Regions from separate parts of the Piscibacillus sp. B03 genome, predicted to be linked through region 4. Evidence: riboswitches for the same ligand, from Rfam matches in the RefSeq annotation. Region 4 holds a riboswitch; each other region holds the start of a gene.

Evidence for each region. Region 4 has a riboswitch for S-adenosylmethionine ahead of ACTWQB_RS01170 (methionine ABC transporter ATP-binding protein). Riboswitches for the same ligand answer to the same signal wherever they lie in the genome.
Region 1: another riboswitch for S-adenosylmethionine. It lies ahead of ACTWQB_RS11560 (methionine ABC transporter ATP-binding protein); the one in region 4 lies ahead of ACTWQB_RS01170 (methionine ABC transporter ATP-binding protein).
Region 2: another riboswitch for S-adenosylmethionine. It lies ahead of metX (homoserine O-acetyltransferase MetX); the one in region 4 lies ahead of ACTWQB_RS01170 (methionine ABC transporter ATP-binding protein).
Region 3: another riboswitch for S-adenosylmethionine. It lies ahead of ACTWQB_RS01720 (5-methyltetrahydropteroyltriglutamate--homocysteine S-methyltransferase); the one in region 4 lies ahead of ACTWQB_RS01170 (methionine ABC transporter ATP-binding protein).

Annotation. Positions count from the first base shown of each region.
Region 1 covers NZ_JBQQCO010000016.1:26,141-29,267, forward strand. Annotated here, with positions in the region: gene ACTWQB_RS11555 (methionine ABC transporter permease) at 1-577, opposite strand, end outside; gene ACTWQB_RS11560 (methionine ABC transporter ATP-binding protein) at 567-1,595, opposite strand; SAM riboswitch class I at 1,689-1,796, opposite strand; SAM riboswitch class I at 1,920-2,029, opposite strand; gene ACTWQB_RS11565 (TlpA disulfide reductase family protein) at 2,116-2,535, shown strand; gene ACTWQB_RS11570 (thioredoxin family protein) at 2,532-2,843, opposite strand; gene ACTWQB_RS11575 (toprim domain-containing protein) at 2,846-3,127, opposite strand, start outside.
Region 2 covers NZ_JBQQCO010000011.1:61,748-64,874, forward strand. Annotated here, with positions in the region: gene ACTWQB_RS09140 (O-acetylhomoserine aminocarboxypropyltransferase/cysteine synthase family protein) at 1-441, opposite strand, end outside; gene metX (homoserine O-acetyltransferase MetX) at 464-1,513, opposite strand; SAM riboswitch class I at 1,611-1,722, opposite strand; gene ACTWQB_RS09150 (MBL fold metallo-hydrolase) at 1,843-2,694, opposite strand; gene ACTWQB_RS09155 (VOC family protein) at 2,810-3,127, shown strand, end outside.
Region 3 covers NZ_JBQQCO010000002.1:16,823-19,949, forward strand. Annotated here, with positions in the region: gene ald (alanine dehydrogenase) at 1-53, shown strand, start outside; gene ACTWQB_RS01720 (5-methyltetrahydropteroyltriglutamate--homocysteine S-methyltransferase) at 385-1,491, opposite strand; SAM riboswitch class I at 1,562-1,663, opposite strand; gene ACTWQB_RS01725 (aspartate aminotransferase family protein) at 1,813-3,111, shown strand; gene ACTWQB_RS01730 (YjiH family protein) at 3,126-3,127, shown strand, end outside.
Region 4 covers NZ_JBQQCO010000001.1:212,347-215,473, reverse strand. Annotated here, with positions in the region: gene ACTWQB_RS01180 (nuclear transport factor 2 family protein) at 1-6, opposite strand, end outside; gene ACTWQB_RS01175 (MBL fold metallo-hydrolase) at 244-1,188, shown strand; SAM riboswitch class I at 1,545-1,658, shown strand; gene ACTWQB_RS01170 (methionine ABC transporter ATP-binding protein) at 1,746-2,762, shown strand; gene ACTWQB_RS01165 (methionine ABC transporter permease) at 2,752-3,127, shown strand, end outside.

The DNA.
Region 1 (3,127 bases), on a different contig from region 4:
CATCAAAATCTCTACGTTGGAACCCTTTCATATAAGCTAGGTCACCTAATCCTCCAGCTCCAATGACACCTGCCATTGCCGTATAACTGATTAATGCAATAGCTGTAACCGTAATTCCTGAGATTAAGGCTGGCATTGACTCAGGTAGCAGTACTTTAAAAATGATCGTATGAGTTTTAGCACCCATTGATTTGGCTGCTTCAATGACACCTTTATCAACTTCTTTAAAAGCAATTTCGACTAGCCTAGCATAGAATGGTGCCGCGCCAATAATTAGTGCCGGTAACGCCGCTTTTGGCCCCCTAATCGTTCCCATTAAAAAATCAGTAAAAGGGAATAACAATAGAATTAATATGATAAATGGGATGGCTCGGAATATGTTAACAGCCGAGGCTGTGATTATATTTAACAAATAGTTCTGCCAAAGGTTTCCTTTTTCTGTTAAAAATAATAATAAACCTAATAAGATTCCAAGAATGATCGTGCCTATGACTGAAATCACCGTCATGTATAACGTTTCATAGGTTGCCACCCACATCTCTTCCATTTTTAAATTCGGGAATAACTCATTTAACATCTTGAATCACCTCGACTTCCACACCTGATGACTGAATGTAGTCGATCGTTTCGGTGATTAATTTCTCTTCACCGCTTATTTCAACATATAGCGTACCGTAAGCCCCTTCTTGAGTAGGTGATATAGAACCTTGTAATATGTTGATGTCGACAGAGAACTTTCTTATAACATCAGAGATTAAAGCGCGTTTAGCATCATTTCCGATAAAGTGGAGTTTGACCACTTCTGTATTCGGGTCATTTGTAATGAAACGCTTTAAGTCTCCTTGTAGATGCTCTAGAGGACTGAGCTGTTGCACAAAACGTTTTGCCGTCTTTGATTGTGGTTTGACGAAAACGTTTAAGACATCCCCTTGTTCAACAACCTTTCCTTGATCCATTACAGCCACGCGATGACAAATCTTCTGAATGACATGCATTTCGTGTGTAATCATGATGATCGTTAAGTTAAGCTTTTTATTAATCGAAACGAGCAAGTCCAAAATATCGTCTGTTGTCTCAGGGTCTAAAGCTGACGTTGCTTCATCACAAAGTAGGACATCAGGGTCGTTTGCTAAAGCACGGGCGATTCCAACACGTTGCTTCTGTCCACCACTTAGTTGAGAAGGGTAGGAATTTTCTCGCCCTTTTAATCCAACAAGTTCAATAAGCTCGAGCACTTTCTCACGACGTTCTGCTTTCGGTATACCTGCAATTTCAAGAGGAAATGCAATATTTTCAAAAACCGTTCTCGACCATAGTAAGTTGAAATGCTGGAAGATCATGCCGACCTTTTGGCGTTCGCGACGCAACTTTCCAATGCTTAAGTCAGTAATGTTCGTATTATTAATCACCACATCACCACTTGTTGGCTCTTCAAGTCGATTGATTAAGCGGATAAATGTACTTTTCCCCGCACCACTGTAACCGATAACCCCGAATATTTCACCCTTATTAATGTTTATTGAAACATCATCGACAGCTTTAACTTCTTGGTGTTTTGTTTTAAAAACTTTTGACAATCCTTTGATTGTAATCATATATAAATCTCCCTTTAACCCTTTTAATCATTAATGATTTAACTAATAAAAATACCTTTCCATTCACAAGAGAACAGAAAGGTACAATCCGTTCTCTCATCTCTCAAAGCTTTGCGCTTTGCAGGAATTAGCACCTGTCAGGTTTGACCTGATGGTTGCTGGGCTTCGTCGGGCCAGTCCCTCCACCTCTCTGGATAAGAGTTATTATTTGTATATTTTTATAAATCAATCGTTTTAGTGAAAAATCTTGGCAGATCGTTTCTAAAATAATTAAAAAACTCTTTTCTTGCAAGCACAAGAAAAGAGTCGAATACGTCGTCACTTTCCTTATCTTGCAATGATCAACCTCATTGCTGGAATTAGCACCTGTTAGGAAAAATCCTAATGGTTGCCGGGCTTCGCAGGGCCAGTCCCTCCGCCTCTCTGGATAAGAAATTAAGTTATGTTATTTTCGATGATTATTATGTTAGCATAGTAATGTAGACAAGTCAATAAAAAATTATAAAAGGATGATCCAACCATGAAAGCACCATTATTTGAACTTCCTTACTTAGATAATCCAGACGAAACATTTCGATTAGAAGATGTCATTGGCGAAAAAGTCGTCGTATTAACCTTCTGGGTATCATGGTGCCCAGATTGTGCCCGTGACCTTCCAAAAAAAGAACAGTTTTTCAAAACATCTCGAAATGATGAGCTTGAAATGGTTACGATTAATGTAACAGACCGTGAACATGGTGATGAAGAAGCGTTAAAATATCAAGACCAATTTTTAACACAACCTGTCTTAAAAGATCGAGGGCGTGAGATTTATGACTTATATGATTGTACAGGCGTCCCAACGACCGTTGTGATTAACCGTGAAGGTGAAATCATCGGCCATTTTGGTGACCAAGCCGACTTTGTTGAAGTCATTCATAAGCTAAGTGAGGCGCTCTAAACTAAGTATGGCCCCATCTCTTTTAACAGGTAGGGAACGGAATGGAATGTATATAAACGATCAAGATTATCGCCTTTTTTAAAAACCATTAAACACGGAACACTGGTAACTTCATGTTCCTGAACCCAATTAGGTGCTAGTGTTACATTCAATTCGTAGAAGATTTCTTTGCCTAACGTTTCTTCTATGTATTCCAACATGCGCCTGGCTACCTTGCATGTGCCACAAAAAGGACTATTCACAAAAATGATGTGATAGTCCTTTTTTTGTGTTAGAAAATAGGCTTGCTTTTGATTGATTTCGATCACTGTTAAAATCCTTTCAAGTACTCCACTTTAACTCTCATATTAGCTGATAGCAATAAAGATGCTAACACATGCTCAGGAGCATCCTCAACCTCTCGATATTTTTTATCGATATATATATTTTCCGCATGAGATAACTCTTGGTTTAACATTTTTCTTAGTTTTTCCCCAGGTTCATCTGTGTCAGTAAATATAAAAACATCACGATCGAATAAATGATAGTCGTCAACTAACTCTTCTAACGCATCAATGCCTAATGTTCCAAATGTGCATAGTATGAAGACGTC
Region 2 (3,127 bases), on a different contig from region 4:
AGGTGTGATCGCTTCCTTGAAATTCTCAGGATCTTTTGGATCAACAAAATGCGTTGTTATCCCGTGCTTCGGTAATGTTGTTGAGAATAGATTGTACGTACCACCATATAGTGTTGACGCTGATACGATTTCATCACCAACTTCTGCAATATTGAAAATGGCTGTAGAAATCGCCGCCATTCCACTTGATAATGCTAACGCTCCAATTCCACCTTCTAACTGAGCAACTCGCTCCTCTAATGCGCCTACCGTTGGATTTCCTATACGCGTGTAAATAAAGCCTTGCTCTTTTAAAGCGAATAAATCAGCTGCATGCTCAGTATCATTAAACTTATAAGAATTGGTTTGGTAAATTGGTAAAGCACGTGAACCTGTTGCTGGGTCTGCCTCTAATCCTCCATGAATACTCACTGTTTCTAATCTGTAATTTTTCTCGCTCATTATAATCGCTCCCTTTTTGTATTTAAACGGCCTTTGCCGTTAATGATGATAATTTCTCTTGAATAAATGGGCCCCACTTTTCAAACTCCACTAAAAACCCATCGTGCCCAAAAATCGTTTTAACTTCTAGAAATTCAGCATATCCTCCAGCATCTTGAATGTCTGTTACAAACCTATTGAGTTCGCTTGCTGGGTACAACAAATCGTTATTAAACCCTAACGCGAATACCGGAGCTCGATACTTTTGAATTACTCCCTGATAACTACCACGATTCCGAGCAATATCATGGCTATTCATGACTTCCAGTAACCTTATATAGCTATATGGATTAAATCGCTTCGCTAGTTTCTCGCCTTGATGATTCAAGTAAGATTCAACATCAAAGTCCCCATCAATTTCACTTCTTGCAAAACGCTTACTAAACAAGTCGTGCGAACGATACGTAACCATGCCAACCATTCGAGCTAAGCTCAAACCTTTTTCCGGATGATCACCATCTTGCAAATCATAAACAATCGCCTGCTTAGCAATATAGTTAAACGCAATCGCATAATCACTAAATGTCGGAGTAACTGCAATTGGGAAAATCGCATCCATGAAATCTGGATACATCAGACCCCATTCTAGAACCTGCATCCCTCCAAGTGACCCTCCAATAACAGCCTTCAAATGATTAATTCCTAACATGTTTAATGCCACGAACTGGACTTCAACCAAATCACGAACCGTTAATTTTGGAAAATGTTCCTGGTATGATTCACCATTTGGCCCAATTGAACCCGGCCCCGTGGACCCATCGCAACCTCCTAAAACGTTAAACGTTATAACTTGATAAGCTCTTAAATCGATGTAGCCACCTTCTTGAACTAACCCTCGCCACCAACCTGGCTCTGAATCTGTACCAACTGCGTATTGATTTCCTGTCAGCGCGTGGCAAATTAAAATTACTGGCGCCTCCTCAGGCCCACAGCGTTCATAGGCTAATTGCACTTCCTCAAAATGCTCTCCACTTTCTAAACTAAAATTGGGAATGGAAATAGTATCTGTTTGGTATGAGATCAAATTTCCCATCACCATCCCTCCTTCCGTAACATTTTTAATCAACTAAAAAAGCCTCCCTGCTTTGAGCAGAGAGGCCAGTATATACGACACCTTAATATAATGGTCCCTCTCATCTCTCAAAGCACACATTTGCTTTGCAGGAATTAGCACCTTTCAAACCGTTGTTTGAAGGTTGCCGGGCGTCGTCGGGCCAGTCCCTCAGCCACTCTAGATAAGAGTTGAAAATTTTATTTAATTTTGAATTAATTGATATCTTAGCACGGTAACATATTCTTGTCAACAATAGATATACAAAATATTATGTCGAGGACAATTTCTATATGACAATAAAATAATGATTAATGAACATCAGGATCCACATATTTTCCATGGTCAGGTTTTGCTATTTGATCGAATTCACGAACAAGCTTGTTCAAGTTATTTGTTAACTCTTCACCAACCATAGGAGCACCGTGCCCTGTCACAGCAATAGTAGGGTGAAGCTGCGAAAGTTTACGAACCGACTCCTTGGCAGCTTTCCAATCCGTTGTTAAATACCTTGGAGGCCCACTAATCTCTTTATCTTGTGTCATAACATCAAATAAGTTTTCCTGTTTAACTGTCACAAACGCATCCCCTACAATAAGTGCTCCATCTTCATCTCTAAAAAATGACACATGCCCAGGGGTATGGCCCGGTGTGTGTACCCAATTGAAACCATCCATAAAAGGAACTGTCCCATCATTAGGCAATGGCTGAACATGGTCCCCTAGATTAATTGGTTCATTTGGAAAAAACGGCGACATCTTAGCGACCATTCCACCTTCAACCGTTGAGTCAGGTTCAGGATACCTCTGTCTTCCCGTTAAGTACGGGATTTCTAACCGGTGTGCATATACTGGAATATCCCAATGTTCAACAAGCTCGATTATTGCTCCAACATGATCAAAATGTCCGTGCGTCAACACAATCGTCTCTGGCTTAGCATTATCACCGAAACGTTCCTCTACAATGTTTATAATACCGTCTGATGAGTGTGGCATACCTGCATCCACTAATACAAAATGTTCTTGTTCACCAACTAATGCGATATTCACAATTTGAATCGTATGACAATATACATCTGGTAGCAATTGCATACCAGCACCACTCGAAATGGACGTAGCGGGGATGAACTTATAATCTTCTCCGTAATTCATGTCTTGATCCATGCTGATAACCTCCTTTTAATCCTACACTTTAGTATGAACGAATTTTATTTAAGTATTATAACAAGGAAAAAATTGTATTTATGTAGAATGAAGTATTACTGAAGGAGGAATTAAAATGATTAAAAGTCCTATAAAAAATAAAGTGAATGTGGTGTTTATCCCAGTAAATGACGTTGTACAGGCACAAGAATGGTATTCTAAATATCTTGGATTAAGTGAAGGCGAATTTCATCAAGGGCACTTGTTCGTGGCAAAAACTGAAGGAACAGGAATAATACTAGACTCCATGCCTGCATGGCGTGAAGAAGGTGACTTATTACCAACTCTAAAAGCTCCCGTAATCCAGTTTGCTACAGATGATATCCATGAGTCATATTCATTTATGAAGGAAAATGGGGTGGAATTAGTTACCGACGTTCAATTTGATCAATTT
Region 3 (3,127 bases), on a different contig from region 4:
CTGTTGCAGAAGCACATGGTTTAGATTACAAAGATTTAAGTGAATTATTGTAAACATAATTTCCTTCATTCGTGTAAAACTATAGACATAGATGAATGAAGGTGGTTAATCATGAAAAAATGGATTGTAAGAGCAATTAAATACGGTCCAATCTTATTTCCTTTTATCCAGAAAATAAAAAATAAGTTTGGTCGTAAAAAGAAAAAAGCGATTTAATATACAAGGGTTGAACTCAGAAGGCTGAGTTCAACCCTTTTTTTATTGAAAAGGTTCGATATCTTTGAAAAAAGGGTCGATAAATTAACGATTTTTACCCCGTCGACAAATTTCGTGGTCGATATCTTCTGAAAAGGGGTCGATAAATCAAAAATTGGGGTCGATAAATTAACCCCAAAGCTCTTTTGACAGTTCCACGACGTATTTTAACTTGTTCCATTGTTCTTCTTCCGTCAATTCGTTACCGTGATGAGTGGATGCGAACCCACACTGAGGACTTAAGCACAGTTGAGCTAGCGGGACATAGGCGGACGCTTCATGTACACGTCTGAAAACCTCATCGCGATCTTCTAATTCACCTGATTTAGAGGTCACTAAACCTAATACAACCTTGGGACCGTCCTTAGGTATATGTTTTAATGGTTCGAATCCTCCAGAGCGTTCATCGTCATATTCTAAAAAGAATCCATCGACTTTCTCGTTGGCTAATAATGTTGGTGCAATAATATCGTAGCCTCCAGAAAATGCCCAAGTAGATCGGTAATTACCACGACATAAATGAGTTGTCACATAAAGGTCCTCAGGTTTGTTTTCTAAACTGCCATTAACGACTCTTAAAGCTAAATCAATGAGGTACTCCCTAGTATATTTGCCATCATTAAATGGAATATCAGGTGCAGATAATCCTGCAATATACACATCATCTAACTGAAGGTACCTAACACCAGCGTCATAAAAAGCTTGGATGGCTTCTTGGTAAGCTTTAATAACGTCTTGAGCAAAATCTTCAATGTCAGGATAAATGTCTTCGTTTTGTATGCCTGCATTGAAAAATTGGTTTGGACTAGGAATGGTTTGCTTAGCCACTGCACGTCCATCTACTATTTCATTTAATTCCTTAAAGTCTTTTAGAAAAGGGTGTTTGGAGTTAAACGTAATCTTGCCTGTATTGCGAACATCGTATCGCTCAGTCTCAACTCCATCTGCAAACTGGTATCCCTTTTTTGGAACATAACCTTCAATGCCATTAAAGTGCTCCATAAAATCTAAGTGAAACCACGTTCTTCTAAACTCCCCGTCAGTTACGACGTCTAATCCAATTTCAATTTGTCGATCAACCACACGTTTAATTTCCTCGTTTTCAACCTTTCTTAAATCTACAGCTTTAATCTCTCTTCGATTAAATTGTTTTCTTGCCTTATGTAGCCGTTCTGGACGAAGTAGACTACCTACATGATCAGCTTTAAATGGAATTGTTCTAGTTGTTGTTGTCATCGTAATCCCTCACTTTTAATTAATAAAAAAAGCCCCTTCAATAAGAAGAGGCTGATTCACAAGTTTACTCTTCTTATCTTCAAGCATTCGCTACTGGAATTAGCACAGTGTTTTAAGAAAACCTGTTGCTGAAGCTTCGCAGGGCCAGTCCCTCCACTTCTCTAGATAAGAGGCTTATTAAATTATTTAATACTTATCATACTTTTCTTAGAAAACTCTGTCAATAAAAATCTTATAATTAATTTTTATACAAACTATTGAATTTTTATGCATAAATATGTATGATTATTAATCGTAAACCCATTGCATAGGAGGAGTAACATGTCATCCATTAGTTTTAAACAACAGGTTGAAAATATAGGTGATTTCCTTGCGCCTGGTATGGCAAAAGACCATCCGAATTTGCCAGTAAAGAAGGCGGAGGGTTGCTATTATTACGGATTGGAACATGAAAAGTATTTGGATTTCACATCTGGTATTGCAGTTGAGAATGTCGGCCATCGACATCCTAAAGTTGTACAGGCCATTAAAGATAGTGCAGATCATCTAGTACATGGTCCGTCTGGTGTGATTATTTATGATTCAATTTTGGAACTAGCAAAAAAGTTACAAGAAATTTTACCAGACCCATTGGATAACTTCTTCTTTAATAACAGTGGAACGGAAGCGGTTGAAGGGGCTATTAAATTAGCTAAGTATACTACACAAAGACCTTATGTCATTTCATTTACTGGTTGTTTTCACGGTCGATCTGTTGGTGCATTAAGTGTTTCAACCTCAAAGAGTAAGTACCGTAAGCACATGCAACCATCATGGTTAACGTATCAACTACCATATGCAAACCCTGCAGATTGTCCAGAAGGTGAAGATCCTGATGAGTATTTTGCTAAGAAACTTGAGAAAGATGCTGAACAATTATTCAAGCACCAAGTTGAACCAGACGAAGTTGCCTGTATGATTGTGGAGCCTGTATTAGGTGAAGGGGGATATGTCGTTCCACCTCATTCTTGGCTTAAGAAAATGCGTGAAATATGTGATCAGCATGGTATTTTATTAATTTTTGACGAAGTTCAAACGGGCTTTGGGCGTACTGGGAATTGGTTTGCATCTCAAACCTTTGACGTTGTGCCAGATATTATGGCCATTGCAAAAGGCATTGCTGCCGGTATGCCATTAAGTGCCACGGTTGCATCAAAAGAATTAATGCAAAAGTGGCCATTAGGTGCTCACGCAACTACTTTCGGGGGAAACCCTATTGCTTGTTCCGCAGCGATTGCTTCGATCAATGTCATTCATGAGGAGAACTTGCTAGATCACACTCAAGAAGTAGGGCAATACGCATTTAGTCAGTTAAAACAATTACAAGAAAAGCATTCGTCTATTAAAGATATTCGTGGAATTGGCTTAATGATTGGCATTGAACTTGAAGACCCAAATGGGCAAATAAGTGCTGGTGACTTAGTCATGAAAGTGTTAGATCAATGTTTAGGTAAAGGTGTTTTATTTTATCTATGTGGCAATGAAGGGGAAGTACTTCGTATGATTCCGCCTTTAGTCGTTTCAAAAGAGCAAATTGATGAAGGCTTAAATGTTTTAGATCAAGTATTAGAATCGATATAAATAGGGGGATATAAAT
Region 4 (3,127 bases):
AGCCATACGATCACTCCTTTTCATAATTTTTTATTAATTTAGTTTAATGGCTCAACGCTAGGTGCTTCAACTAATTAACTTATAAGAGACGCTAATTTAGTTATATAGTCTTGTAAAATATTAATTGAGTCAGTAGGGTTCCCTTTTATACATTTATTTGGAAGTTATTGAACTCCTAAAAGAAGGTATTTTTAATAAATAAATAGAAGTAAGTTAGGGAGAATACTCAAACAGGAGGTTGCTATGACACAGCCAATTGATTTAGGAAATGACATGACATTAATAGATTTGTATGACTTAGGAATGCCAGAGCGGACAGGTGCGTATGTACTGCACTCAGATGAACTGACGATTGTTGAGACGAGTGCGAGTCCGTCAGTTCCGTATTTGCTTGAAGGGTTGAAAGATTTGGATATTGACCCTAAGGACGTTAAGCATATTATCGTGACACATATTCACTTGGATCATGCTGGTGGCGTTGGTCTATTTTTAAAACATTGTCCAAATGCGAAGGTGTATGTTCATCCTAAAGGAAAGCGCCATTTAACTGATCCAACAAAATTAATTGCGGGTGCTAAAGCCGTGTACGGTGAACAATTTGATGAGTTGTTCGACCCGATTGTACCGGTCCCAGAAGACCGTTTAGTTGATATGGACGATGGTGAAACACTCAACATTGGTAACCGAGTGTTAACTTTTTATGATTCACCAGGTCATGCCAAGCACCATTTCAGTATTCACGATTCGTTGAGTAACGGCATTTTTACAGGTGATACAATTGGAGTTCACTATCCGCAAGCAGAAGGGTTGAACTTCGTGCTGCCATCAACATCACCGAACCAATTCGATCCAGATGCAATGATTCAATCACTTGAGAAAATTGAAAGCCTGGCTGTCGAACAGATATATTTTGGTCACTACGGTCGATCTCGTGATCCGAAACATGTTTATGAGCAGATTCGTTTCTGGTTACCACGTTTTGTTGAAGTAGGAGAGAAGGTTGTTGAAAAACAACCAGAAGCTTCTTTTGAAATAAAAACGGCATCAGTTGCGGAAGGACTCCAAAGCCTTGTGACCACTCATTTAGTTGAACAAAATATTCCTAGTAATCATACCGTCTATAAGTATTTAAATCTGGATTTAAAGGTTTGCGCCATGGGGATTGTGGATTATCTGGCTAAAAAATAAATATTAGTTTAAACTCCGCCAAGTGCGGAGTTTTTTAATGAAAAAGGTCGATAAAACGAGTTTAGGGGTCGATAAAACGATGATTTTTACCGAGTCGACAAATTTCGTGGTCGATATTTTATGAAATGGGGTCGATAAATCAACAAATGGGGTCAATAACTATGTTGTTGGTGGACCATCGCCAAAAAGGAAGGCTTTTGCACAAGCAAAAACCTCCAACAGAACTATAAGACGGGAGCTTTTTCGCCCACGCGAAAAAGCTTCAACATAAATTATTTAAAAAACATTGACAATGACTAAATTTCAGATTATGATGGAAAACATCACAAATTAATAACGAAAACCGAAATATAATCTTCTTATCTCGAGAGGTGGAGGGACTGGCCCTTTGAAACCTCGGCAGCGGGTCTGGTGACAATCAGACACTGTGCCAAGTCCAGCAAACATGTTTGATGTTTGAAAGATAAGAAGAGTTGGGATACATACACGAATGCAACCCTCTCTTCTTATTCTTTTTTGGATAAGGAGAGAGGGTTTTTTGTTTAGGAGGAACATAGATGATTCGCTTTGATCAAGTAACAAAGTCATTCGAGCATGAAGGAACATCGTTTAAAGCGGTTGATCAAGTTGATTTAGAAATTCAAAAAGGTGAAATCTTTGGGGTTATTGGCTTTAGTGGTGCCGGTAAAAGTACGTTGGTACGACTCGTAAATCAGTTGGAGCGTCCAACGGCTGGAAAAGTGCTCATTGATGGTCAGGATATGTCGCAAGTATCCACCAATGAGTTACGAAATATTAGACGTGGAATCGGGATGATTTTTCAGCACTTTAACTTACTTGAGACGAAGACCGTTTTTCACAACGTGGCTTTTCCATTAGCGTTAGCTGGAATGCCAAAGCGGAAAGTGAAAGACCGTGTCAATGAGATTCTTGAGTTTGTCGGATTAAGTGACAGAGCCAACCACTACCCAGACCAATTGTCAGGCGGGCAAAAACAACGTGTCGGAATCGCGAGGGCCCTTGCGACTTCACCTAGCATTTTGCTTTGTGATGAAGCGACTTCAGCACTTGACCCTGAAACGACGAAGTCTATATTGAAGCTATTAAAAAAGGTCCGCGACGAGTACAATATCACGATTCTTATGATCACTCATGAAATGAATGTCATTAAAGAGATTTGTGACCGAGTGGCCGTCATGGAGGATGGAAAAGTCGTGGAGTCAGGTTCCATTTTTGACCTTTTCTCACAACCACAACACCAAACGACACAGAAATTCGTCCAAACCGTCATGAACGACGAAATTCCGGCTTCTATCTTAAAAGAAGTAGAAACGCGCCACATCTATCGTGTTACCTTTACAGATGGTTCGGCAAGTCAACCCGTCTTATCAGGTGTGGCGAAGGAGTTTAACGTTGAAGTGAACGTGTTGTACGGACAAATTACAGAACTTCAAGAAACACCGTTTGGAAACTTAATCGTCGAGTTTCAAGGTGATGATCGGGAAATCCAAAGAGCTTTAGAACACATCAAGAAACAAGTAATCATCCAGGAGGTGAAGGCAGATGGACGTTAACATTGTAGAAATGATGCCAAGAATTATTGAAGCAACGAATGAAACGCTGTTAATGGTGTTTATCTCATTGGCGTTAGCATGTCTAATCGGAATCCCTTTAGGCGTTGCTTTAGTCGCGACTCGTGAGCATGGTTTAATGGAAAATGGTGCAATCTTCAACGTACTAAACGTGATCGTGAATATATTCCGCTCGATTCCGTTTATTATTTTACTGGTTGCCATTTTACCGATCACTAGGTTCATCGTGGGAACGTCAATTGGTACAGCTGCGGCAGTGGTACCACTCGTCTTCTTCGCTGCTCCGTTTGTAGCTAGACTTGTAGAAAGTAGCTTGCTAGAGGTGAACAATGGAGTTGTCGAAGCGG